Regions from separate parts of the Acidovorax sp. KKS102 genome, predicted to be linked through region 1. Evidence: predicted binding sites of a transcription regulator. Region 1 holds the regulator's gene; each other region holds the start of a gene.

Region 1 (8,024 bases):
GCACGGGAGCGCGAAGGCAAACGCCTCGCGACCATGCTGCTGGATCGCGTCAAGCAGTTGCGGGCCTTGGCCGAGCAGGCCGTTCCCATGGTTCCGCTGCTGGTTGAGCAGCAACGCCAGCGCTTTATGGAGCGCTGGAAGGAGGCGATGGCCCTCACCGACGGCTCCACGCTGCCCGAGGCCGCCCGTGACCGCGCGTTGACCGAAGCCACCGCCTTTGCCATCCGCATCGACGTGGCCGAAGAGATCACGCGGCTGGATTCGCACCTGGACGAAATTGAGCGCCTGTTGAAAAAAGGCGGCGAAGTGGGCAAGCGCCTCGACTTCCTGATCCAGGAGCTGCACCGCGAAGCCAACACGCTGGGCTCCAAATCTGCCGCGCTCGACCTCACCCGCATCAGCGTGGACATGAAGGTGCTGATCGAGCAGATGCGTGAGCAAGTGCAAAATATCGAATAACACTCATTTTTTGATAGCGCCTGGCGCACATCAACCATGGACTATCCTGGAAATCTCATCGTAGTGGCAGCCCCCAGTGGTGCCGGCAAGTCCAGCCTGGTCAAGGCCCTGCTGGAGCTGGATTCGCACGTTCACCTCTCGGTCTCACACACCACCCGCGCACCGCGCGGCCAGGAGAAACACGGCCGCGACTACTACTTCGCGTCGCAATCTGAGTTTGACGCGATGGTGCAGAGCAATGCCTTCGTGGAGTGGGCGCATGTGCACGGCAATCGTTACGGCACCTCCAAGAAAGCCATCGAAGAGCGCATTGCCCAGGGCTCGGATGTGATCCTGGAGATCGACTTCCAGGGCGCACTGCAGATCAGGGAGGCCTTCGCCAACGCCGTGCTGGTCTTCATCCTGCCGCCCAGCTGGGAAGAGCTGCGCTCTCGCCTGGAGCGGCGTGGTGAGGACACACCAGAGGTGATCGAGGTCCGCCTCAAGAATGCGGCCGAAGAGATGGCGCAGGTCAGCAAATTCGACTTCGTTATAATCAATGAGTTGTTTGAGCGCGCGCTTTTCGACCTGAAAGCCGTAGTTCACGCCCAGCGACTCAAGTACGCCGCCCAGCGCCGCGCCCGTGCTGACACCTTCCAGTCGCTCAATATCACCTGAATCCCCGGAGTAAACGATGGCACGCATCACCGTAGAAGACTGTCTGGAAAAGATCCCCAACCGCTTCCAGCTCGTGCTGGCCGCCACGTACCGCGCCCGCATGCTGAGCCAGGGCCACGCTCCTCGCATTGAAAGCCGCAACAAGCCGGCGGTGACCGCCCTGCGTGAGATCGCCGAAGGCAAAGTGGGCCTGGAGATGCTCAAGAAGGTTCCCGGTTGAACGTTTTTCAGGGCAAAGCCCATCCAAAAGCACCGCGCCAGCGGTGCTTTTTTTTGCCCAAAAGTCCTCTGGCGCTGTCCCGCGCTACATTTAAGGCATGAACGCGGTGCTCAACTCACCTTCTGCAACGCAGCCCCGGCCCGGTGAACCGGCCCCGACAGGCAATCTTTCGGCAGCCGCTGCGGCCGCCAATGCGGCTGCGGCCAGCTTCGCCGCGCTGACCGACAGCCTGGACTACCTGGACGCCACCAGCATCGAACAGGTGCGCCAGGCGTACCGCTTCGCCGACGAAGCCCACCTGGGGCAATTGCGTAACAGTGGCGAGCCCTACATCACCCACCCCATTGCGGTCGCCGCACAGTGCGCGGCGTGGAAACTTGATGCCCAGGCGCTGATGGCGGCGCTGTTGCACGACGCCATGGAAGACTGCGGTGTGACCAAGGCCGACCTGATCGACCGGTTTGGTGCCCCCGTGGCCGAACTGGTGGACGGCCTCACCAAGCTGGACAAGCTCCAGTTCAACACCCGCGAAGAGAACCAGGCCGAGTCGTTTCGCAAAATGCTGCTGGCCATGGCGCGGGATGTGCGCGTCATCCTCATCAAACTGGCCGACCGCACCCACAACATGCGTACGCTGTCGGACATGCCGCGCAGCAAATGGGGCCGCATCTCGTCCGAGACGTTGGAAATCTATGCCCCCATCGCCCACCGCCTCGGCCTGAACCAGACCTACCGCGAACTTCAGGACCTGGCCTTCCGGCACCTGCACCCCTGGCGCTACGCCACCCTGGCCAAAGCGGTCAACAAATCCCGCAACCGCCGGCGCGATCTGGTTCAAAAAGTGCAGGCGGAAGTGGATGCCGCCTTTTCCAAGATCGGTATGAAGGTGCGCTTGGCTGGGCGCGAGAAAACGCTGTACGCCATCTATCAAAAGATGGACCTCAAGCACCTGAGCTTTGCCCAGGTGACGGACATCTACGGCTTTCGGGTCATCGTGCCCACCGTGACCGATTGCTACACCGCCCTGGGTGTTTTGCACCAGATGTACAAGCCGGTGCCCGGTAAGTTCAAAGACCACATCGCGATTGCCAAACTCAACGGCTACCAGTCGCTGCACACCACGCTGGTTGGCCCCTCGGGCGTGAACATCGAGTTCCAGATGCGCACCGACGAGATGCATGTGATTGCCGAAGCCGGTGTGGCGGCGCACTGGCTGTACAAGGCCCAGGACGGAGAAGGCACTGCCGCTGAGCGGCTAGGAACCAAGTGGCTGCAGTCCCTGCTGGACATCCAGAACGAAACGCGGGATGCGGCGGAGTTCTGGGACCACGTCAAGGTGGACCTCTTTCCCGATGCGGTTTATGTCTTCACTCCCAAGAGCCAGATCATGGCCTTGCCGCGTGGTGCCACGGTAGTGGATTTCGCCTACGCGATTCACAGCAACGTGGGCGACCGTACCACCGCCGCGAAAATCAATAACGAGCAGGTCCCGCTGCGCACGGAACTGAAAAACGGTGATGTGGTCGAGATCATTACTGCCCCGGTCTCCACACCCAACCCTGCGTGGCTGGGTTTTGTGCGTACGGGCCGTGCGCGGTCCAAGATCCGTCATTACCTCAAGACCTTGGCCCAAACCGAGTCCGAAGGGCTGGGCGAAAAACTGTTGACCCAGGCGATTCGCGCGGAAGGCCTCGAACAGCTGCCCCCCGTCAACGCCGAGACCCAACCGCTGTGGGACAAACTGCTGCGCTTTACCGGCAACCGCACGCGCAGCGAGCTGATGACCGACCTGGGTCTGGGCAAACGCATTGCCAGCATCGTCGCCAAACGGCTTATGGTGTTGATGTCAGAGCATGGCCACCGTCCGGACGCCCTGCTCATGACCCGTGAGCGCTACACATCCCACGAAAACCTGTCGCAAGGGGCCGTCACGCTGGACGGTAGCGAGAATGCTTCCGTGCAATACGCCACCTGCTGCCGCCCCGTGCCAGGCGACAGCATCGTCGGTTATCTGGGCCGCGGTGAGGGACTGGTCGTGCACAACGCACATTGCAGTGTTGCCAAACGGCTTCAGCACAAAGACAGCGAACGCTTCATTGCCGTGGACTGGTCGGACGAGCCCACACGCATGTTCGAAACGGGCGTGGTCGTCACCGTGAACAACGGCAAGGGGGTGCTGGCGCGCGTGGCGGCAGAGCTTGCCAATTCAGAGGCCGATATCACCCATGTGGATATGGACGATGAGGCAGCCCTGGACACCACGGATTTGCGGTTCATCGTGGCGGTTCGTGACCAAGCCCACCTTGAGCTGGCATTGCGCAACCTGCGGCGTACGCAGGCGGTGCTGCGGGCGGCAAGAATCACGCCGCAGCCCTGACACCTGAGCACCGAGCATCAAGCTCCGAGCTCTCTGCAATTGGCACAAGGACCGCCGCTTGCGCGCAAAGAGGTTATGTAGCGGCGCTCCGAGGCGGGTACTGCACCTCTACCACCTCCAAATGGCGCACCCCACCCGGCGTGGGCAGCTGTACCTCATCCCCGACGCGAGCCTTCAACAGAGCCCGCGCCACAGGCGAAATCCAGCTGACTTGACCCATACGACTGTCAGCCTCGTCGATGCCCATGATGGTGATCGTGCGCTCACCGTCCTCATCATCGGAGTAGGTGACGGTGGCCCCAAAGAACACCTGTTCACTGCCCGCATGCAAACTGGGGTCCACTACTTCGGCGATCTCGAGCCGCTTGGTCAAAAAACGGATGCGCCGATCAATTTCGCGCAGACGCTTCTTGCCATAGAGGTAGTCGCCGTTTTCAGACCGGTCTCCGTTGCTGGCCGCCCAGTGCACCACATCCACGATCTTCGGCCGCTCGTTGTCGATGAGATCCAAAAGCTCTGCCCTCAGGCGTGCATAGCCTGAAGGGGTGATGTAGTTTTTGCCACCCGGCGGCAAAGGAGGCAGTGCCAATCCTTCGTCATCGTCAGCGCTATCGGTTTCCTTGGTAAAAGCCTTGCTCATCGCCAGAACTCTCCAATCAGCGCAAAGCGCTTGGGCAAATGAAAAAGCCTGCAATCTTGCGATTGCAGGCTTTAAACATTGGTGCGGCTGGCAGGAATCGAACCCACGACCCCTTGGTTCGTAGCCAAGTACTCTATCCAGCTGAGCTACAGCCGCTAAGCTTTGAATTATAGCATGATTTCTTGGCGACCCTTGAAATTTGCTTATTTCTGATTGCTTTCCTGAGTCAGGCCCTGCAAACAGACAGTCAATTCAACGCAAGCCGAGATTGTAATGCACGATGAAGGCTCCAAAAACAAACTGAGCGATTTGGATCACAAAACACGTCATTTGTTGATGGGTCCACCCTACAAGCGAGGGTGGTAGGGCGTGTTGGACTTGAACCAACGACCAAAGGATTATGAGTCCTCTGCTCTAACCAACTGAGCTAACGCCCCCAGCCATGCTCCAGCGCTATACAACGGGGCAAGCGCCGTATTGTAGGGGCTTACTTGCGGTGACTGAGTGCGTTGGACACCAGCTTGGAAGTGATATCCACGATCTGGATCATGCGGTCGTATGGCATGCGCGTAGGACCAATCACACCCAAAGTCCCCACCACCTTGCCGTCCACCTCATAAGGGGAGCTGACGATCGAGAGCTCTTCAAAAGGCACGACCTGGCTCTCGCCGCCGATGTAGATGCGCACCCCTTCCGCTTGGCTTGAGATATCCAGAAGGCGAAGGATCTGCGTCTTCTGCTCGAACAAGTCGAATGCCCTGCGCAGGTTACCCATGTCGCTGGAGAAATCACTGACGGAGAGCAGGTTGCGCTCGCCAGAAATTACCACCTCGTCCTGCGCCTCGGAGAGTGCTTCCGAACCTACGTTGACTGCTGCTTGCATGAGCGATGCGATCTCTCCGCGCAGCACATCGACCTCGGACTTCAAACGCTCTCGCACCTGCTCCATTGCGAGCCCGGCGTAATGTGCATTCAGAAAGTTGGAGGCTTCGACCAGTTGCGACTGAGAGTGATCCACCTCGGTGAAGATCACACGATTCTGTACGTCACCTTCCGGCGACACGATGATGACGAGAAAGCGCTTTTCAGAGAGTCGCAGGAACTCTATGTGACGAAATACGGAAGTACGCCGAGGAGCCATCACCACACCGACGAACTGGGAGAGGTTGGACAGCAGCTGTGCGGCGTTGGCGATGACCTTTTGGGGCTGCTCCGGAGCCAACTGCGCTGGCATGACCGACTCCCGCTGCACCGTCAGCATCGTGTCCACAAACAAACGGTATCCACGCGCGGTGGGAATGCGGCCTGCGGAGGTATGTGGACTCGCAATCAGGCCCAGTTCTTCCAGGTCCGCCATGACGTTCCGAATCGTAGCAGGCGACAAATCCAGGCCAGACGCACGAGAAAGCGTCCGCGATCCCACGGGTTGCCCATCAGCGATGTAACGCTCGACCAGGGCTTTCAGCAACAACTTGGCACGGTCATCGAGCATGGAATGATTTTAATGATGTAATTTCGTGATGACGTCCAATTTCCGCCATGTCGCACTTATAGGCAAGTACCAGACTTTAGCTACAGGCGCCTCTGGCGACGGCTCGCGCAGGGCTTTGGAAGACATTGCACATTTCTTGGAGCGTCAGGGATGTGAGGTTGCACTCGAAGCGGAAACCGCCAGCAATACCGGACTGACACACTATCCATCTTTGAATGTAGACCAGATCGGTGCGCGGTGCGATCTGGGCCTGGTAGTCGGGGGTGATGGGACGATGCTGGGCATCGGTCGCCGCCTGGCCCGTTTTGGAACACCACTGATCGGCATCAATCAGGGCCGACTGGGTTTCATCACCGACATTCCTTTCGACACCTATCAGACCACATTGCCGCCCATGCTGCGAGGGGCCTACGAAGAAGACCAGCGGCCACTGATGCACGCAACCGTGGTTCGCGATGAGCGTGTGGTGTTTGAAGCCCTTGCCATGAACGATGTGGTCGTCAACCGTGGCGCAACTTCAGGCATGGTGGAGCTGCGCGTGGAAGTGGGTGGACAGTTTGTGGCCAACCAAAGGGCCGACGGTCTCATCATTGCATCCCCCACCGGATCGACAGCCTATTCGCTGTCAGCAGGGGGGCCAATGCTTCACCCCTCCATCCCAGGCTGGGTGCTGGTTCCTATCGCACCCCATACGCTGTCCAACCGCCCCATCGTGCTCTCCGATGCGACGGAAGTAGCCGTTGAAGTGGTGAGCGGGCGCGATGTCAGCGCAAACTTCGACATGCAGTCTCTCGCATCCTTGCTGCATGGCGACCGCATCCTCGTCAAACGATCGGAACACCGTGTACGTTTTCTACACCCGCAGGGCTGGAACTACTTCGCGACACTGCGCAAGAAGCTGCGCTGGAATGAAGGGGGCTCCTGACCATGGCGCTGCGGCAGATTACCCTGCGCGATTTCGTGATCGTACAAACGCTGGAACTGGATTTGCGCAATGGCTTCACCGTTTTGACCGGGGAGACAGGTGCAGGAAAGTCCATTCTGATCGACGCATTGCAACTGGCCTTGGGGGCGCGTGCAGATGCGGGCGTGGTGCGAGAGGGATGCAACAAGACCGACATTTGCGCGGAATTTGACTGCCCCGCGCACGCCCGCCCCTGGCTGGATGAAGGAGGGTTTGAAGCCGATGACAGGCTGCTGCTGCGCCGTACCGTCGACGCGCAGGGCAAGAGCCGTGCGTGGATCAATGGCACCCCTGCTACGGCCTCCCAGTTGCGCTCGCTGGGCGAGATGCTTGTCGATATCCACGGTCAGCACGCGTGGCAAAGCCTGACCCGACCAGAATCGGTGCGAGGCTTGCTTGACGCTTTCGCCGGTGTGAACACCCGAGACACAGCATCCCGCTGGGCGCAATGGCGCGCGGACCTCAAAGCATTGCAACAGGCGCGCGCCGCGCAAGCCACACTGCAGCAAGAGCGCGAGCGCCTGCAGTGGCAAATCGCCGAAGTGGACAAGCTGGGGCCCGGTGATGACGAGTGGGAGGAACTCGACGCCCAACACAAACGCCTGTCCCATGCACAGGCCCTGCTGGATGGAGCGCAGGGGACGCTTCAGGCCTTGCAGGAAGACGAAGGTGGAGCTGTTTCCGCACTGACCCGCGCGCATGCCCTTCTTCAAGCCCAAGAACATATTGAGCCAGAGTTCGCCAATCTGGCCGATATCTTGGCGTCGAGCCTGGCGCAGACGACCGATGTAGTGCACTCGCTGCACAGCTACCTGCGCCATGCAGACATCGACCCGCAACGGCTGACGGAGCTGGACGAGCGCATATCCCAGTGGATGGGACTGGCACGCCGATACAAACGCCCTCCTGCAGAGCTACCTGCGCTACTCAAGGACTGGAAAGCATCCCTGCACGAGCTTGATGCTGCAACCGATCTTGACAGACTGCAAGCCAGCGAGTCGGCCAGCGCCAAGGCATACCAGGCAGCGGCACGCACGCTATCCATGGCCCGAGCCAAAGCGGCCCCCAAACTCTCCGCCTCCATCTCTCAGGCCATGCAGGGACTCGGCATGGAGGGTGGCAAATTTGAGGTATCGGTGGGCAAGGCGGCAGAGCCCTCACCCGATGGTATCGACGATGTCGTGTTCTTGGTCGCAGGGCACCCAGGCATGACAC
Region 2 (8,024 bases), 170 kb from region 1:
TGCGTTGTGGGTCAATTTACCAACCCGTAAAAATTTATCAATTGGTAAAATCCCTACAGCAAACCGCGTGCCAGCCTCCAGCCAGCCAATTGCCAGTTTTCAGGCCCCGGCTTGTTCCACAATGGTGCAATGACTGCAGCCCGCCCGTCCCCTGCCAACCCCGCCCCCCGCCCCCGCAAGGTGGCCCGCCCGCCTACTCTTGACGAGGCCGCGCCCCGCGCACCTACAGCATCGCGCTTGCTCAAGGAGCAGGGCATCCTCACCGAGGCGGAGAACCAGTTTGCGCAATTCGGTTTTGAGGGCGCCTCGCTGGAGAGCATTGCCGCCGCCATCGGCATCAGCCGCCACAACCTGCTGTATTACTTCCCGAGCAAGGAAGCGCTGTACCAGCGGGTGCTGGACGATGTGCTCACCCAGTGGCTGGCGGGCATGGAAGACCTGTCACACAGCGACGACCCGCAGCAAGCGCTGCGGCGTTACATCCGCGCCAAGCTGCACTACTCGCGCACCCGCCCTCAGGGTGCCAAGGTGTTCACCAAAGAGGTGATTGCGGGTGCACCACGGTATGGCACGGCCATCACCGAACGGGTGGCGCCGCTGCTCAAGACCGAGGTGCGCACCTTCGAGCGCTGGGCGCGCGAGGGACGCATTGCCAAGGTCAACTTCACGCACCTCATGTTCATCATCTGGTCGGTCACCCAGGCGTATGCGGAGCAGGAGGCCCAGTTCGCCCTGCTGCTGGGCAAGCCCGCCCTGACCGAGCGCGACTACGAAAAGGCCGAAGAGCTGATCGTGCGCATGGTGCTGAGCGCGCTGGCGCCCGATGCGGTGGTGTAAGCAGGCACGGCACACCAGACGCTATATAAACAATAGCTGCTGACGCAATCAAGCTATGCGCCTGGGGCCGATTTCTTCATCTATGGGCGTCAAACGCCCAAGGCTTTCAGCCGCCGGTACAGCGATCGCTCGCTGATGCCCAGCTGCCGCGCCAGCGCCGCGCGACTGCCCTGGTGGGTTGCCAGAGCCTGTTGCAGGGCCTGGTCGTCCAGCAACCTTCGTTGACGTGACGACCCGGCCAACGCCGCCGATGCACGCGGCTCCCCGGCCCCCTCCTCCACTGCCCCCGCGAGCGGCGGCAGGCCGCAGGCAAGCGCTTGCTGCACATGCTCCGCGCCGATGGTGTCGCCATCACACAGCAAGGCTGTGCGCTCCAGCAGGTTGCGCAGTTCCCGCACATTGCCGGGGTAAGGCTGCGCCTCCAGCAAGGCCAGCGCAGCGCCAGACAGCTGCAGTGTCCGGGGCGGGGGCGCCACACGCACCAGCAGCGCGCGTGCCAGCAGGGCGGTATCGCCCTGGCGTTCGCGCAGCGGTGGCAGGTGGATGGGAAAAGTGCTCAGGCGGTAGTACAGGTCTTCACGAAAGCGCCCTGCGGCCACCATGTGCTGCAGGTTCCGGTGCGTGGCCGATACCACGCGCAGGTCGGCATGCCGCAGCTCGGTGCTGCCCACGCGGCGGTAGGTGCCGGTCTCCAGCAGGCGCAGCAGCTTGACCTGCAGCGGCAGGGGGATGTCGCCCACCTCGTCCAGAAACAGCGTGCCGCCGTCGGCCGCCTCCACCAGCCCCGGCCGGGCCTGGGCCGCGCCGGTGAACGCCCCTTTCTCATGCCCGAACAGCTCGGACTCAAACAGCGCCTCGGGCAGGCTGGAGCAGTCCACAGGCACCAGCGCACGCCGGGCGCGCAGGCTGCCCTGGTGCACAGCATGGGCCACCAGCTCCTTGCCCGTGCCCGACTCGCCCAGCAACAACACCGCAGCCCGCGAGGGTGCCACCCGCGCCACCAGCCCCAGCATCTTCTGGAACGCGGGCGAACGCCCGATGAGCCCCTGCGCGGACGGCACCGGCTGCGCCGCCACCGTCAAAGGCACCATCTTTTCGACAAAGAACCCCGTGTTGCCGTCTTCACCCACCAGCGGCGCCAGCTCGATCTGTACATATTCCTCGCCCTGGGCGGTGTGGTGCACATGCAGCACCCGTTCGCGTTGCCCCGAGGCGCGCGCCTGCGCGAGTGGGCAGGACTCGCCCGCCTGGTCACACGGCACGCTGGCATGGTGGGACACGGCATGGCAGGTGCGCCCCACCACGCTGCCCTCTGCACCACCTTCCATACCGCCCGCTGCACCGAACTGGCGGCGATAGGCGCTATTCGCAGCCAAGATGCGATAGCGGTCGTCCAGCAGGATGTGTGGATCGGGCAGGCCCTCCAGAAAGGACACCAGTTCGGCGGGCGGCGTGGGAAGACGGGGCATGGCAAAAAAACCTCGGTACAGGCAAAGGCCCTGACGGTGCACCGGTTTCGCCGACGGGCCTTTGATCTATGCCATGGGGACTGCAATGGATGGCAGTTGGCAGCCGATTTGGCAGACTGGGTGGCAGTGAATCCGACCGCCGCCGGGCCTGCGGCGCACCCGCCCACCCGACATCGCGCGCGCAACCCATTGAATTCACGGGGTTTTCATGCAGTGCGTGCCATGGCAGGCCGGTCTTGCGGGTGATGGCACGTCGTTTGCGGTAAAGCATTGCCGCCCGCAGCGTTGCGGGCGGTTGCCGTCACCCCGTCGAGCCCCCTCCCGGCGCCACGGCCAGTCCTACCTCTCTCTGAAAGCACCCCATGGTCCCCCTCCCCGCTACACCCAATGGCTCCCTTTCTGGCACCCAGGGCGATCCCTCCGCAGAGCGTCGGCAGCTGGTGCTGCTGACAGCGGCCACGGGCTGCGTGGCGGCGGCAGGGGTCGCCGTGCCCCTGGTGTCCAGCCTGGCCCCCAGCGAACGCGCACGGGCCATGGGCGCCGGTGTGGAGGTGGATATCAGCGACCTGGCGCCCGGTGGCGTGAAGACGGTGGAATGGCGAGGCAAGCCCGTGTGGGTCATGCGACGTACACCCGAAATGCTGGCCGCCCTGCCCCAGCAAGACGCCGCGCTGGCCGACCCGGCCTCGCGCAAGGACCAGCAACCCGAGTACGCCCGCAACCCGCAACGCTCCATCCGCCCTGAGGTGTTTGTCACGGTGGGTATCTGCACGCACCTCGGCTGCTCCCCCATCGCCGTGCCTGCAGGCACCAGCAACACCAGCGTGGGAGACCAATGGCAGGGTGGTTTCTTTTGCCCCTGCCACGGCTCCACCTTCGACCTGGCAGGCCGCGTCTTCAAGAACAAGCCCGCGCCCACCAACCTGGAGGTGCCGCCGCACCGCTACGTGTCTGACACCCGGTTGCTCATCGGGGACGACGCAGCCTGATCGATGGCAGCCGCCTGGGGCGGCGCATTGCCGGTGCCACTTCGCGTCAGACCTGCTTCTGCTGCCACAGCACATCCAGCACATGCTGGGTGGCGCGCTCTACCGGGCCCGCGCGGTGGGCAATGCCCAGGGGGCGCCACAGCCGGGGCTGCACCGGCAGCATGCGGATGCGCGGGTCCAGCGGCGTGGCGGTAGAGGCCTCGTGCGGCAGCAGCGTGGCTCCGTAGCCCGCAGCCACCAGGCTCTTGATGGCATCGTTGTAGTTGAGCTGGATGCGTGCCTTGGGCTGCTCGCCCGCCAGGGCCAGCCATTCGCTCGTCAGGCGCGACAGGCTGGTGCCGTCGTCATTCAGGATCAACGGCTGCCCCGCCAGCCACTGGGGTGTGACCCTGCGGGGCGCCGCCCAGGCGGAGGGGACAAACGCCATCACCGGGTCGCGCCGCCAGGGCATCACCGTCACCCCGCGCACCGAGGCCATGGGCAAGGCCACCAGGCCCACGTCCAGCGTGCCCAGCGCCAGCCGCGACACGGTCTCCTGTGACGTGAGCACCACCACCTGCACATCGATGCCGGGGTGGTGCCGGCCCAGCACCTCCAGCGCCTGGGGCAGCAGGTGCGCGATGGCGCCGGTGGACGCGCCCAGCCGCACCCGCCCCTCCAGCCCCTGCACCTGGCGCCGCACCAGGTCCATGGCCTCGTCGGCGTCGGCCAGCAGGCGCCGCGCCCGCTCCACCAGCACCTCGCCCGCGCCGGACGGCCGCACCTCGCCCCGCTTGCGCACCAGCAACGGCGCCCCAATCAACGCCTCCAGGTCGGCAATGTGCAGGCTGACGGTGGGCGGCGCCAGATGCAGCGTGCGGGCCGCTTCGGCAAAAGACCCGAGATCAGCGATGGTGACCAGGGTGCGCAGCCGGTCGAGATTGAGTTCGCGCATGACGTTCAGCAGAACTGATCTTGAAGTTTGTGAAATTCAACTTTTCAAAGTTTAGACCGGCGCCGAAGATTCCATATCCCCCCATGTCAGGAATCCGCACCATGACCACCCAGCCCCTTGTTTTTATTGACGGCGACCAAGGCACCACCGGCCTGCAAATCCACCAGCGTCTGCACGGCCGCACCGACCTGCAGGTGCTGACACTGCCCGAATCCGACCGCAAGAACCCCACCCGCCGCGCCGAAGCCATCAACAGCTGCGACATCGCCATCCTGTGCCTGCCCGACGCCGCCGCCCGCGAAGCCGTGGCCGCCATCCACAACCCCGCCGTGCGCGTGATCGACGCCAGCTCGGCCCACCGCACGGACGCGCAATGGGTCTATGGCTTTCCAGAAATGGACGCGGCGCAGGCCGCGCGCATCGCCAGCGCGCAACGCGTCAGCAACCCCGGCTGTTACCCCACAGGTGCTATCGCCCTGCTGCGGCCCCTGGTGCAGGCCGGCTTGCTGCCTGCCGACCATGCGCTCAACATCCATGCGGTGTCGGGCTACTCCGGCGGTGGGCGTGCTCGCGTGCAAGCGCACGAAGGCCCCGAGGCCGCCCATGCGCCCGCCTTCCAGGTCTACGGGCTGCAGCTGGAGCACAAACACACGCCCGAAATCGCGCAACACGCCGGGCTATCGCAGCGGCCGTTTTTCTTGCCCTCGTACGGCGCCTTCCGCCAGGGCATCGTGCTGACAGTCGGGTTGCATCTGCGGCAGCTCGCGCCGGGCACACAAGGCGAACACCTGCACGCCTGCCTGCAGCAGCACTATGCCGATGCCCCCTTTGTCGAGGTGATGCCCCCCGCCGCTACCGAAGCAGCCGAACACCTGGACCCACAGGCCCTGAACGGCACCAACCAGTTGCGACTGGGGGTGTTCAGTAACGTCCGCCACGGCCAGGTGCTACTGACCGCCGTGTTTGACAACCTGGGCAAAGGCGCCTCAGGGGGGGCAGTGCAGAACCTGGATCTGATGCTGAGTGGCGCGGCCTGACGGACGCGGGCAGAGCTGGAGAGGCGAAGCCTTCTTCCCTATGTTCTGGGGGGGTGTCTTGAAATGGCCACAAATGCCCGTATCATTAGCACTCACCGCAGACGAGTGCTAACACCGCGCTCCCTGCTGGCAGTTTGGTGGCCCCGGATGGCCGGGGCTGATTGAATCCATCAGCTTTTTTTACTGAAAACAGGAGCAATGCAATGAACCTTCGCCCTCTGCACGATCGCGTGATCGTCAAGCGTATTGAAAGCGAAACCACGACGGCCTCCGGCATCGTGATCCCTGACAACGCCGCCGAAAAGCCCGATCAAGGTGAAGTGTTGGCCGTGGGCCCTGGCAAGAAGAACGACAAGGGTGAAGTGATCGCCCTGAACGTGAAGGTCGGCGACCGCGTTCTGTTCGGCAAGTACTCGGGCCAGACCGTCAAGGTCAACGGCGACGAGCTGCTGGTCATGAAGGAAGACGATCTGTTTGCCGTGGTCGAGAAGTAATTCCCCCTGCGTTACTCATCTTTTCATAGCTGCTCGCACTGATTGATCAAGCGCTAGCAGCCAATTTGAACCCAATTTTCAGGAGCTCCAAAATGGCAGCAAAAGACGTAGTTTTCGGCGGCGAAGCCCGCGCACGCATGGTTGAAGGCGTGAACATCCTGGCCAACGCGGTCAAGGTCACGCTGGGCCCCAAGGGCCGCAACGTGGTGCTGGAGCGCTCGTTCGGCGCCCCCACCGTGACCAAGGACGGTGTGTCCGTGGCCAAGGAAATCGAACTGAAGGACAAGCTGCAGAACATGGGCGCCCAGCTCGTGAAGGAAGTGGCCTCCAAGACCAGCGACAACGCTGGTGACGGCACCACCACCGCTACCGTGCTGGCCCAAGCCATCGTGCGCGAAGGCTCCAAGTACGTGGCCGCTGGCCTGAACCCCATGGACCTGAAGCGCGGTATCGACAAGGCCGTTCTGGCCCTGACCGAAGAGCTGAAGAAGGCTTCCAAGCCCACCACCACCTCCAAGGAAATCGCCCAAGTGGGTTCGATCTCCGCCAACTCCGACGAATCCATCGGCAAGATCATTGCTGACGCCATGGACAAGGTCGGCAAGGAAGGCGTGATCACCGTGGAAGACGGCAAGTCCCTGCAAAACGAGCTGGATGTCGTGGAAGGCATGCAGTTTGACCGCGGCTACCTGTCGCCCTACTTCATCAACAACCCAGAAAAGCAAGCCGCTCTGCTGGACAACCCCTTCGTGCTGCTGTTCGACAAGAAGATCAGCAACATCCGCGACCTGCTGCCCACGCTGGAACAAGTCGCCAAGGCTGGCCGTCCCCTGCTGATCATTGCTGAAGAAGTCGAAGGCGAAGCCCTGGCTACGCTGGTGGTCAACACCATCCGCGGCATCCTGAAGGTGGTGGCTGTGAAGGCTCCTGGCTTCGGCGACCGTCGCAAGGCCATGCTGGAAGACATCGCCATCCTGACGGGCGGCAAGGTCATCGCTGAAGAAGTGGGCCTGAGCCTGGAGAAGGTCACGCTGGCCGACCTGGGCCAAGCCAAGCGCATCGAAGTGGGCAAGGAAAACACCATCATCATCGACGGTGCTGGTGCCGCTGCCGACATCGAAGCCCGCGTGAAGCAAATCCGCATCCAGATCGAAGAAGCGACCAGCGACTACGACCGTGAAAAGCTGCAAGAGCGCGTGGCCAAGCTGGCCGGCGGCGTGGCAGTGATCAAGGTCGGCGCTGCGACCGAAGTCGAAATGAAGGAAAAGAAGGCCCGCGTGGAAGACGCCCTGCACGCTACTCGCGCTGCGGTGGAAGAAGGCATCGTGGCCGGTGGTGGCGTGGCCCTGCTGCGCGCACGCCAAGCGGCTGGCGAGATCAAGGGTGACAACCCTGACCAGGACGCTGGCGTGAAGCTGATCCTGAAGGCCATCGAAGCCCCTCTGCGCGAGATCGTTTACAACGCTGGTGGCGAGCCATCGGTGGTGGTGAACGCCGTGCTGAACGGCAAGGGCAACTACGGCTTCAACGCTGCCAACGACACCTACGGCGACATGATCGAAATGGGTATCCTGGACCCCACGAAGGTGACCCGTACCGCTCTGCAGAACGCCGCTTCCGTAGCATCGCTGCTGCTGACGACCGAAGCCATGGTGGCTGAGGCTCCAAAGGACGACGCACCTGCTGCTGGCATGCCCGACATGGGCGGCATGGGTGGCATGGGCGGCATGGGCATGTAATTGCCCGGCCCCTGCGCAGCAGCCCGGTGCTCGCTGCGCAGTCCACAACACAAAAGCCCGCAGGCCTTACGGTCTGCGGGCTTTTTTCATGGGCGCCAACGCGGGGCGTCAGCTTGCGGCGGCTTTACTCCCCGCTGGGCTGCACCCACCAGTAAATTAGCACCAGGGTACCAATACCGGTGAGCGACAGCAGCTGCCACCAGCCGGAGCGCCCAATGTCATGCAAGCGGCGTGCGCCCACCGCCAGCGCGGGCAGCAGCAGGGCCAAGGCGGCAATGCCGTAGAGCACCTGGCTGATCATGGTGGCAATCACCAGCACGCCGAGCTGGAACAGCGCGAACCACCAGAACTCGGAGCGTGGCGCACGACCCGAAAACCCGGCGTACTGCGCGAAGCAGCTTTTGACAGCCGAAACAAAATCCATAGCGAACTCCCTCTCTTGAACAATCGTTGCTCGGTCACGGGGTATCCCCGCGTGGCCATGATAGAGGGGCGTTGCGACAAGTCCAGCCGGCTCGACACACA
Region 3 (8,024 bases), 2.1 Mb from region 1:
CAACTGCACCTGATGGAAGAGCTGAAGAAGATCCGCCGCGTGGTCACCAAGGCCGATGCCACGGCCCCGCACGAGGTGCTGCTGGTGATCGACGGCAACACCGGCCAGAACGCCCTGGCCCAGGTGCGCGCGTTTGACGACGCGCTGCAGCTCACCGGCCTGATCGTCACCAAGCTCGATGGCACGGCCAAGGGCGGCGTGCTGGCCGCCATCGCGCAGGAGCGCCCCATCCCGGTGTACTTCATCGGTGTGGGCGAAAAGCTCGAAGACCTGGAAACCTTCAACGCCCGCGAATTTGCCCAGGCCTTGCTGAGCTGAGCCTCAGCGGCACAGCCTTCTCCTTAGAAATGGCCCCATCCGGGGCCATTTACACGTTTACGGATCGCAACGTTTCCTCCATCATGGGCTTTCCCCTTGGAAAGCACGGAGGCCCATGTTCATTGAGCTGGTCAAAGGCGTTGCGCTGCTACTGGCGCTGTGCTTTCTGCACGGGTTCAACATCCGCGTCTGGCGCCAGCACCCGTGGGTGGGCCAGGTCTTTTCGGGACTGATCTTCGGCGGCATCTGCGTGGTGGGCATGCTCACCCCGGTGGTGCTGATGCCGGGTGTGATCTTTGATGCACGGTCGGTGGTGCTGAGCATGGCCGGCCTGTTTGGCGGCCCGCTGGTGGCGGGCATCGCGGCGCTGATGGCGGCCACGGGCCGCCTGTGGTTGGGGGGCGCCGGGGCCGAGGTGGGGCTGATGGTGATCGGGCTGTGCACTGCCATGGGGCTGGTGTACCGCGAGGGCCGCGCCCGGGGGCGGCTGGGTGTGGAGCCCGTCACCCTGGCACTGTTCGGGCTGCTGCTGCACACGGCGGTGATCGCGCTGTTTCAGCTGCTGCCCGCCGAGGCCGTGCAGCGCATCAACCAGACGCTGGCCCTGCCCTATCTGCTGACCTTCACCCCCGCCACCGTGGTGCTGGGCCTGTTGCTGCACGACGTGGAGCAGCGCATGGCCACCGAACGCGCGCTGACCGGCACGGCCGCGCGCCTGCATGCCATCACACAGGCCATTCCTGATGTGCTGCTGGTGCTGGATGCCCAGGGCCGGTATGTCGAGGTGCTGTCCCCCAACGACTCCGCCCTGGTGGCCAGCGCCCCGGTGCTGGTGGGCCAGCGGCTGCACGACGTGCTGCCCGCCGAGCAGGCCGAACGGTTCATGCAGCTCATCCGGGACACGCTGCAGTCTGGCCAGACCCACAGCGTGGAATATGAAATGCAGACCCTGTCAGGGCTGCGCCAGTTTGAGGGGCGCACCCAGCCCCTGGGCGTGCAGGTGGGCGACCAGGCGGCCGTGGTGTTTCTGGCCCGCGACATCACCAAGCGCAAGCAGGCAGAAAGTGCGCTGCGCGAGTCCGAGCTGCGTTTTCGCTCGCTGCTGCGCAATATTCCGTCCATCTCGGTACAGGGCTACCTGCAGGACGGCACCACCAGCTACTGGAACCAGGCGTCCGAACAGCTGTACGGCTACACCGCCGAGGAGGCCATCGGTGCCAATCTGCTCGACCTCATCATCCCCCCGCCCATGCGCAACGACGTACGAGCGCACATGCAGCACATGTTCGCCACCGGCGAGGTGATCCCGGCGGGCGAGCTGCAGCTGCAGCGCAAGGATGGCACGCCAGTGCATGTGTTCTCCAGCCATGCCTACATCCAGGTACTAGGCCACCCGCCCGAGATGTTCTGCATCGACATCGACATCTCGGGCCGCAAGGCCGCTGAGGACGAGGCCCGCTACCTGGCGTTCTACGACGCGCTCACCCAGCTGCCCAACCGCCGCCTGCTGGTGGACCGGCTGCAGCAGGTGCTGGTCAACGGAGCCCGATCAGGCCTGACCACGGCCGTGCTGTTTGTGGACTTGGACAACTTCAAGACCCTGAACGACACCCGGGGCCACGAGGTAGGTGACCTGCTGCTCAAGGACGTGGCCCAGCGCCTGCGCAGCTGCGTGCGCGAGCAGGACACCGTGGCCCGCTTGGGGGGCGACGAGTTTGTGGTGGTGCTGCAGAACCTGAGCAGCGACGCCCCCGAGGCCGCCGCGCAGGCGCGCACGCTGGGCGAGCTGATCCTGGCGCAATTGCGCCAGCCCTACGAGCTGGCGGGGCACGAACACCACTTCACCGCCAGCATCGGCGTGACCCTGCTCAATCACCAGCGCGACTCGGTGGACGAAGTGCTTAAGCAGGCCGACATGGCCATGTACCGTGCCAAGGACGACGGGCGCAACACACTGCGCTTTTTTGACCCCGACATGCAGCAGGCCGTGAACCGCCGCGCCCTGCTGGAGACCGAGCTGCACAACGGCCTGCGGCGCTCCCAGTTCCTGCTGCTGTACCAGCCGCAGGTGGACAGCCAGGGGCGCGTGACCGGCGCAGAGGCCCTGGTGCGCTGGCAGCACCCGGTGCAGGGCATGGTGCCACCGTCAGAGTTCATCCCGCTGGCCGAGGAGTCGGGCCTGATCCTGCCACTGGGGCAATGGGTCATGGAAACCGCCCTGCGCCAGCAGGCCCGCTGGCAGCAAGACCCGCTGTTTGCACACCTGAGCCTGGCCATCAACGTGAGCGCGCGCCAATTCCTGCAGGACGACTTTGTGGCCCAGGTGCTGGCGCTGGTGCGGCAGACCGGCGCCAACCCGGCACAGATCAAGCTGGAGCTGACCGAAAGCCTGCTGCTGGACAACGTGGACAGCGTGATCGCCACCATGCGCGCCCTCAAGGCCCACGGCCTGGGGTTTTCGCTGGACGACTTTGGCACGGGGTACTCGTCGCTCAGCTACCTCAAGCGCCTGCCACTGGACCAGATCAAGATCGACCAGGGTTTTGTGCGCGACGTGCTGCTGGACGCCAGCGACGCCGCCATCGCCCGCTCCATCATCGCGCTGGCCGGCAGCCTGGGCCTGTCCGTAATTGCTGAAGGGGTGGAGACCACCGCCCACCACCAGTTTCTGCTGGCGCACGGCTGCCAGGCCTTTCAGGGCTACCTGTTTGGCCGCCCGCTCACGCTGAAAGACTTTGAAAGCCGGGTGCGGCAGGGCGTATAGGGAGGCTGAGACGCCACCGCGCCCGCCACGGGGCACCAGCGACGAATGGAAACGGGCTTGGCGCCGTTCAAGTTCCCGTGTTGTGGCGTCGATATCTCTGTGTGGAAACCGTGGAGGTGTCCCATGAAGATTGAATCGTCCGCACTGCAGATGCAGGCCCAGCATGCGGCCAGCCGCATGCACACCCAAAGCAGCCGCATGGAGGCCTGGGTGGGCGACCGCCGCCCCATCAGCGCCCCTGGCCCTAGCCGGGCGGCACCCGCCGTACAAATTTCCAGCGCAGCACGCCTGGCCCGCGCTGCACAGGAAGCCGACGCGGCCACGGCCACCGCTACAGACAGCAGCCCGGACGACGGACTGACACCCCAGCTGGCCATGATCCGCGACCTGATTGCCCGCATGACGGGCGTGCAGGTGCGGGTGTACACCGGCCAGACGGAACCCGTACCGTCCCCACCCTTCTTGCCCACGAGCCGCCCGGCCACCACGCCTGCGGCCGAGGCAGGCCGCCCGCGTGCCGGGTGGGGCCTGCTGGTAGAGCAACGCGAAGTGGTCGTAGAAACCGAAAGCACCCAATTCACCGCCCAGGGCATGGTGCGCACTGCCGACGGGCAGGAAATCCGCTTCAGCCTGCAGCTGGACATGCAGCGAAGTTACCGCCAGGAATCGTCATTCAGCCTCCGCCTGGGCGACGCCGCGGTGGTCGACCCGCTGGTCATCAACTTCGACGGCTCGGCCGCACAGTTGCAGGACCTGCGCTTCGCGTTTGACCTGGACAGTGACGGCCAGACCGACAAAGTGCCCCTGCTCGCAGGCAACCGGGGCTACCTCGCCCTGGACCTGAACCACAACGGCCGCATCGACAACGGCCGGGAGCTGTTCGGCCCCGGCACCGGCAACGGCTTTGCCGAGCTGGCCGCCTATGACAGCGACGGCAACGGCTGGATTGACGAGGCCGACCCGGTCTTTCAGCAGCTCCAGGTGTGGACTCCCTCGGCGGAGGGCACCGAGGGGGCTGGGAACCTGCGCACCCTGGCCGACGTGGGCGTGGGCGCACTCTCCACCCACGCCATCGCCACCCCCTTTGCCCTGCGCACCGCCGACAACGCCAGCCTGGGCACCGTGCGCTCCACCAGCGCCTACCTGCGGGAAGACGGCAGCGTGGGCACGGTGCAGCAGGTGGACCTGATCGTTTGAAGGCGACTCATGGAGAGTAGATTACTATGCTTTTGATAGCTTCAAAGGCATGCTGTACCAGCACTTGATGCCAATTTGACTCAGAGATGTCAAACGGTATCAAGGAGCAACCCGACGGGAACTCCGGGCTTAGCACTCAATCAGAGAGAGTGCTAATATGATGGCTTAGAGGAAAGGATTCCCGGAATGAACATTCAATCTGGAACCGCGACGATGTCTCTGGCACCCGCCAATCCCTGGGCGCTGGTGCCCCCCTTGGGCAACCTGGACGCCTATATTTCGGCCGTCAACCGCCTGCCCCTGCTCACGCACGAAGAAGAGCAGACCTACGCACGCCAACTCAAGGACAACAACGATCTGGATGCCGCCGGCCGGCTGGTGATGTCGCACCTGCGTCTGGTGGTCTCGATTGCACGCCAGTACCTCGGGTACGGCCTGCCCCATGGCGACCTGATCCAGGAAGGCAATGTGGGCCTGATGAAGGCCGTCAAGCGCTTTGACCCCGACCAGGGTGTGCGCCTGGTGAGCTACGCCATGCACTGGATCAAGGCCGAGATTCACGAATACATCCTGAAGAACTGGCGCATGGTCAAGGTGGCCACCACCAAGGCACAGCGCAAGCTGTTCTTCAACCTGCGCTCCATGAAGCAGGGCTTCAAGGCCGACGCCTCGGCCGCCGATGTCGCTACGCACCGTGACACCCTGTCAGACCATGAGATCGACGCCGTGGCTGCGCAGCTCAACGTGAAGCGCGAAGAAGTCATCGAGATGGAAACCCGCATGGCGGGTGGTGATGTGCTGCTGGACCCGGCCCCGGCCGATGACGGCGAGCAGGCGTTTGGCCCCATTGCCTACCTGGCCGACGCATCGCACGAACCCACCGCCATGATCGAGTCGCGCCAGCGCGACGCCTTGGCCACCGACGGCATTGCCAACGCCCTGGCCAGCCTGGACGACCGCAGCCGACGCATTGTGGAAGAGCGCTGGCTCAAGGTCAACGACGATGGCAGCGGCGGCATGACGCTGCACGACCTGGCCGCCGTGTACGGCGTGAGCGCCGAGCGCATTCGCCAGATCGAAGTGGCCGCCATGAAGAAGATGAAAAAGGCTCTGGCCGAATACGCCTGACCGGGCCGGGCAGCGGGGTTAATATCCCCGGCTGCAGAAGTTGCCTCGTGGGGCCCCAGTTCTGGGGCCCCGCGTCGTTTGGGCCCCCGAATAACCTTCAAGGAGATTGCACCCCATGCCCTCACGTCCCGCCTTTACCGGCCGTGTTTCCCGCCGTGCTTCGCTGTTGATCGCCCTGGCTGCCGCGTCCCCGTGGGCGCTGGCGCAAAGCGCCGGCAAGGCTGCCGCTACGGCGCCCGCGCCACTGGCCTGGCCGACCAAGCCGCTGAAGATCATTGTGGGCTTTCCAGCCGGTTCGTCACCGGACCTGACGGCGCGCACGTTCTCGGAGCCCCTTTCCAAGGCCTTGGGCCAGCCCGTGATCGTGGACAACAAGGTGGGCGCAGGCGGCAACATCGGCGCCGACGCTGTGGCCAAGGCCCGTGACGATCACACCATCGGGCTGATGATCAACGGCAACATGACGATTGCCAAGCTGCTGAACCCGGCCGTTCCGTATGACCCGATCAAGGACCTGGCACCACTGAGCCTGATCGGCACCTCGCCGCTGATCCTCACGGCCCCCGTCAACCAGCCCGGCGTGGCTGCCAACGGCACTGCGCGGGACTTCTTCGTGGCCGCACGCAACGGGGGCGACAAGTGGAGCTATGGCACGCCCGGCGTGGGCACCGTGGGCCACATCGGCACCGAACTGCTCAAGGCGCGCAGCAACATCAACCCCGTGCATGTGCCCTACCCCGGCTATCCGCAGGTGGCCAACGCGATGCTGGGCGGCCAGCTGCAGATGGCGCTGCTGCCCCCGGCGCTGGCCCAGGCCCAGGTGCGTGCGGGCAAGCTGCGCGCGATCGGCGTGACCTCGTCCGGACGCAGCCCGCTGGCCCCCGATGTGCCGAGCCTGGCAGAGGCTGGTATCAGCAACTTCAACCTGGAGATCTGGAACGCCTTCGCAGCGCCCTCCACCATGCCCAAGCCCATCCAGGCCAAGCTGGCCGCGCTGCTCAGCGAAATCGCCCGCAGCGAGGACGTGCGCAGCAAGCTCTTCCAGCAAGGGTGGCAGACGGTGGGCTCGTCTCCCGAAGGCCTGGCGAACCGCATCAAGGCCGACACCAATCTGCTGGGCGGCGTGATTGCGATGCGGGGCATCAAGGCCGAATAAGGCCCAAGAGCATCAGCTCATGCGGGGCCGCACAGTGCCTCGCATAACGGCGGCCTGGGACAGGCCCCGGGTCACTCAGGGGCTGGAGGGGCTCAGCCCCCGGCCTCGGCCAACAACACCTTCACATCGGCCGCCAGGGCCTGTGCGCCGCTGCCATAGCGGTTGTAGACCCGCAGGCGCCCTGCGGGGTCGTACACGTAGCTACCTGCAGAGTGGTCCATGGTGTAGCTGGTGGGCGTCTTGCCATCGACTTTCTTGTAATAGATCTTGAAGTCCTTGGCGACGGCGGCCAGCTGCTCGGGTGTGCCGTACAGCGCCAAGAAGCTCGGGTCGAAATTGGCCATGTAGGCCTTGAGCACTTCGGGCGTGTCGCGCTCCGGGTCCACCGTCACAAAAATGCCCTGCAGACGACCTGCGTCCTTGCCCAGCATCTGCTTGACCTCGGCCAGCTCCTGCATCGACGTGGGACACACGTCGGGGCACTGGGTGTAGCCGAAGAACACCACCACCACTTTGCCGGCAAAGTCCTTGATGTGGCGTGGCTGGCCGTTGTGGTCGGTCAGTGGAATGTCGCGGGCGTACTCAGCACCGGTGACGTCCACGCCCCGGAATTCGGCCTTTTTCTCGGAACATGCACCCAGGAGGCCTGTAGCGCATATGGATATTGCACCAGCCGCTATCAATTGAAGAGCGTTTCGTTTCTGCATGGAGATCATCACAGCACATAGTGGTCCACCAGCAGTGCCGCAAACAGCACGCTCAGGTGGATAAGGGAGAAGCGGAAGGTCTTGCGGGCCAGAGCGTCCGAATAATTGCGCCATAGCGCGAACGCGTACCCGCAGAAACCGAGGCTGAGCAGCACAGCGGCAGCCAGATAGATCCATGAACTCATGCCGTAGATGAACGGCATCATGCACCCGGCCAGCAAGATCAGCGTGTACAGGAACACCTGCAACCGCGTGAACTCGTTGCCGTGCGTGACGGGCAGCATGGGCAGGCCGGACTTGCGGTAGTCCTCCACCCGGTACAAGGCCAGCGCCCAGAAATGCGGCGGCGTCCACAAAAAGATGATGAGGAAGAGGATGAGCGCCTCGGGCCCCACATCGTTGGTCATGGCTGCCCAGCCCAACACTGGTGGCATGGCCCCGGAGGCGCCGCCGATCACGATGTTCTGGGGCGTGAGGGGCTTGAGGATCACGGTGTAGACCACCGCATAACCCACAAAGGTGGCAAAGGTGAGCCACATGGTCAGCGGGTTGATCCAGACGTACAGCAGCACGGAGCCTACGGCACAGAGGGCGGCTGAGAACAGCAGCGTCTGCGCGTTGGACAGCTCGCCCTTGGCCGTCGGGCGCCAGGCGGTGCGCTTCATCTTGGCGTCGATACCCTGCTCGACGATGCAATTGAATGCGGCCGCAGCACCGGCCACCAGCCACACGCCCAGGCACGCCAGCGCCATGT

The links. Region 1 encodes HrcA, which represses chaperone genes, less so after heat shock. Its sites were predicted from a motif close to TTAGCACTCNNNNNNNNNGAGTGCTAA; they were not measured.
Region 2: the regulator HrcA is predicted to act here: its motif matches at 5,352-5,378, upstream of C380_RS04075 (co-chaperone GroES).
Region 3: the regulator HrcA is predicted to act here: its motif matches at 4,409-4,435, upstream of rpoH (RNA polymerase sigma factor RpoH).

The regions. Positions count from the first base shown of each region.
Region 1 covers NC_018708.1:1,077,801-1,085,824, reverse strand. The annotation lists gene C380_RS04925 (YicC/YloC family endoribonuclease) at 1-459, shown strand, start outside; gene gmk (guanylate kinase) at 496-1,116, shown strand; gene rpoZ (DNA-directed RNA polymerase subunit omega) at 1,133-1,336, shown strand; gene C380_RS04910 (bifunctional (p)ppGpp synthetase/guanosine-3',5'-bis(diphosphate) 3'-pyrophosphohydrolase) at 1,434-3,713, shown strand; gene greB (transcription elongation factor GreB) at 3,787-4,353, opposite strand; tRNA gene C380_RS04900 (tRNA-Arg) at 4,433-4,509, opposite strand; tRNA gene C380_RS04895 (tRNA-Ile) at 4,714-4,790, opposite strand; gene hrcA (heat-inducible transcriptional repressor HrcA) at 4,841-5,845, opposite strand; gene C380_RS04885 (NAD kinase) at 5,874-6,770, shown strand; gene recN (DNA repair protein RecN) at 6,773-8,024, shown strand, end outside.
Region 2 covers NC_018708.1:909,838-917,861, reverse strand. The annotation lists gene C380_RS04105 (TetR/AcrR family transcriptional regulator) at 130-837, shown strand; gene C380_RS04100 (sigma-54-dependent Fis family transcriptional regulator) at 927-2,306, opposite strand; gene petA (ubiquinol-cytochrome c reductase iron-sulfur subunit) at 2,669-3,295, shown strand; gene C380_RS04085 (LysR family transcriptional regulator) at 3,342-4,229, opposite strand; gene argC (N-acetyl-gamma-glutamyl-phosphate reductase) at 4,331-5,266, shown strand; gene C380_RS04075 (co-chaperone GroES) at 5,470-5,760, shown strand; gene groL (chaperonin GroEL) at 5,853-7,499, shown strand; gene C380_RS04065 (DUF805 domain-containing protein) at 7,624-7,923, opposite strand.
Region 3 covers NC_018708.1:4,166,520-4,174,543, forward strand. The annotation lists gene ftsY (signal recognition particle-docking protein FtsY) at 1-318, shown strand, start outside; gene C380_RS19130 (EAL domain-containing protein) at 434-3,082, shown strand; gene C380_RS19135 (VCBS repeat-containing protein) at 3,206-4,279, shown strand; gene rpoH (RNA polymerase sigma factor RpoH) at 4,466-5,407, shown strand; gene C380_RS19145 (tripartite tricarboxylate transporter substrate binding protein) at 5,523-6,563, shown strand; gene C380_RS19150 (SCO family protein) at 6,656-7,270, opposite strand; gene cyoE (heme o synthase) at 7,279-8,024, opposite strand, start outside.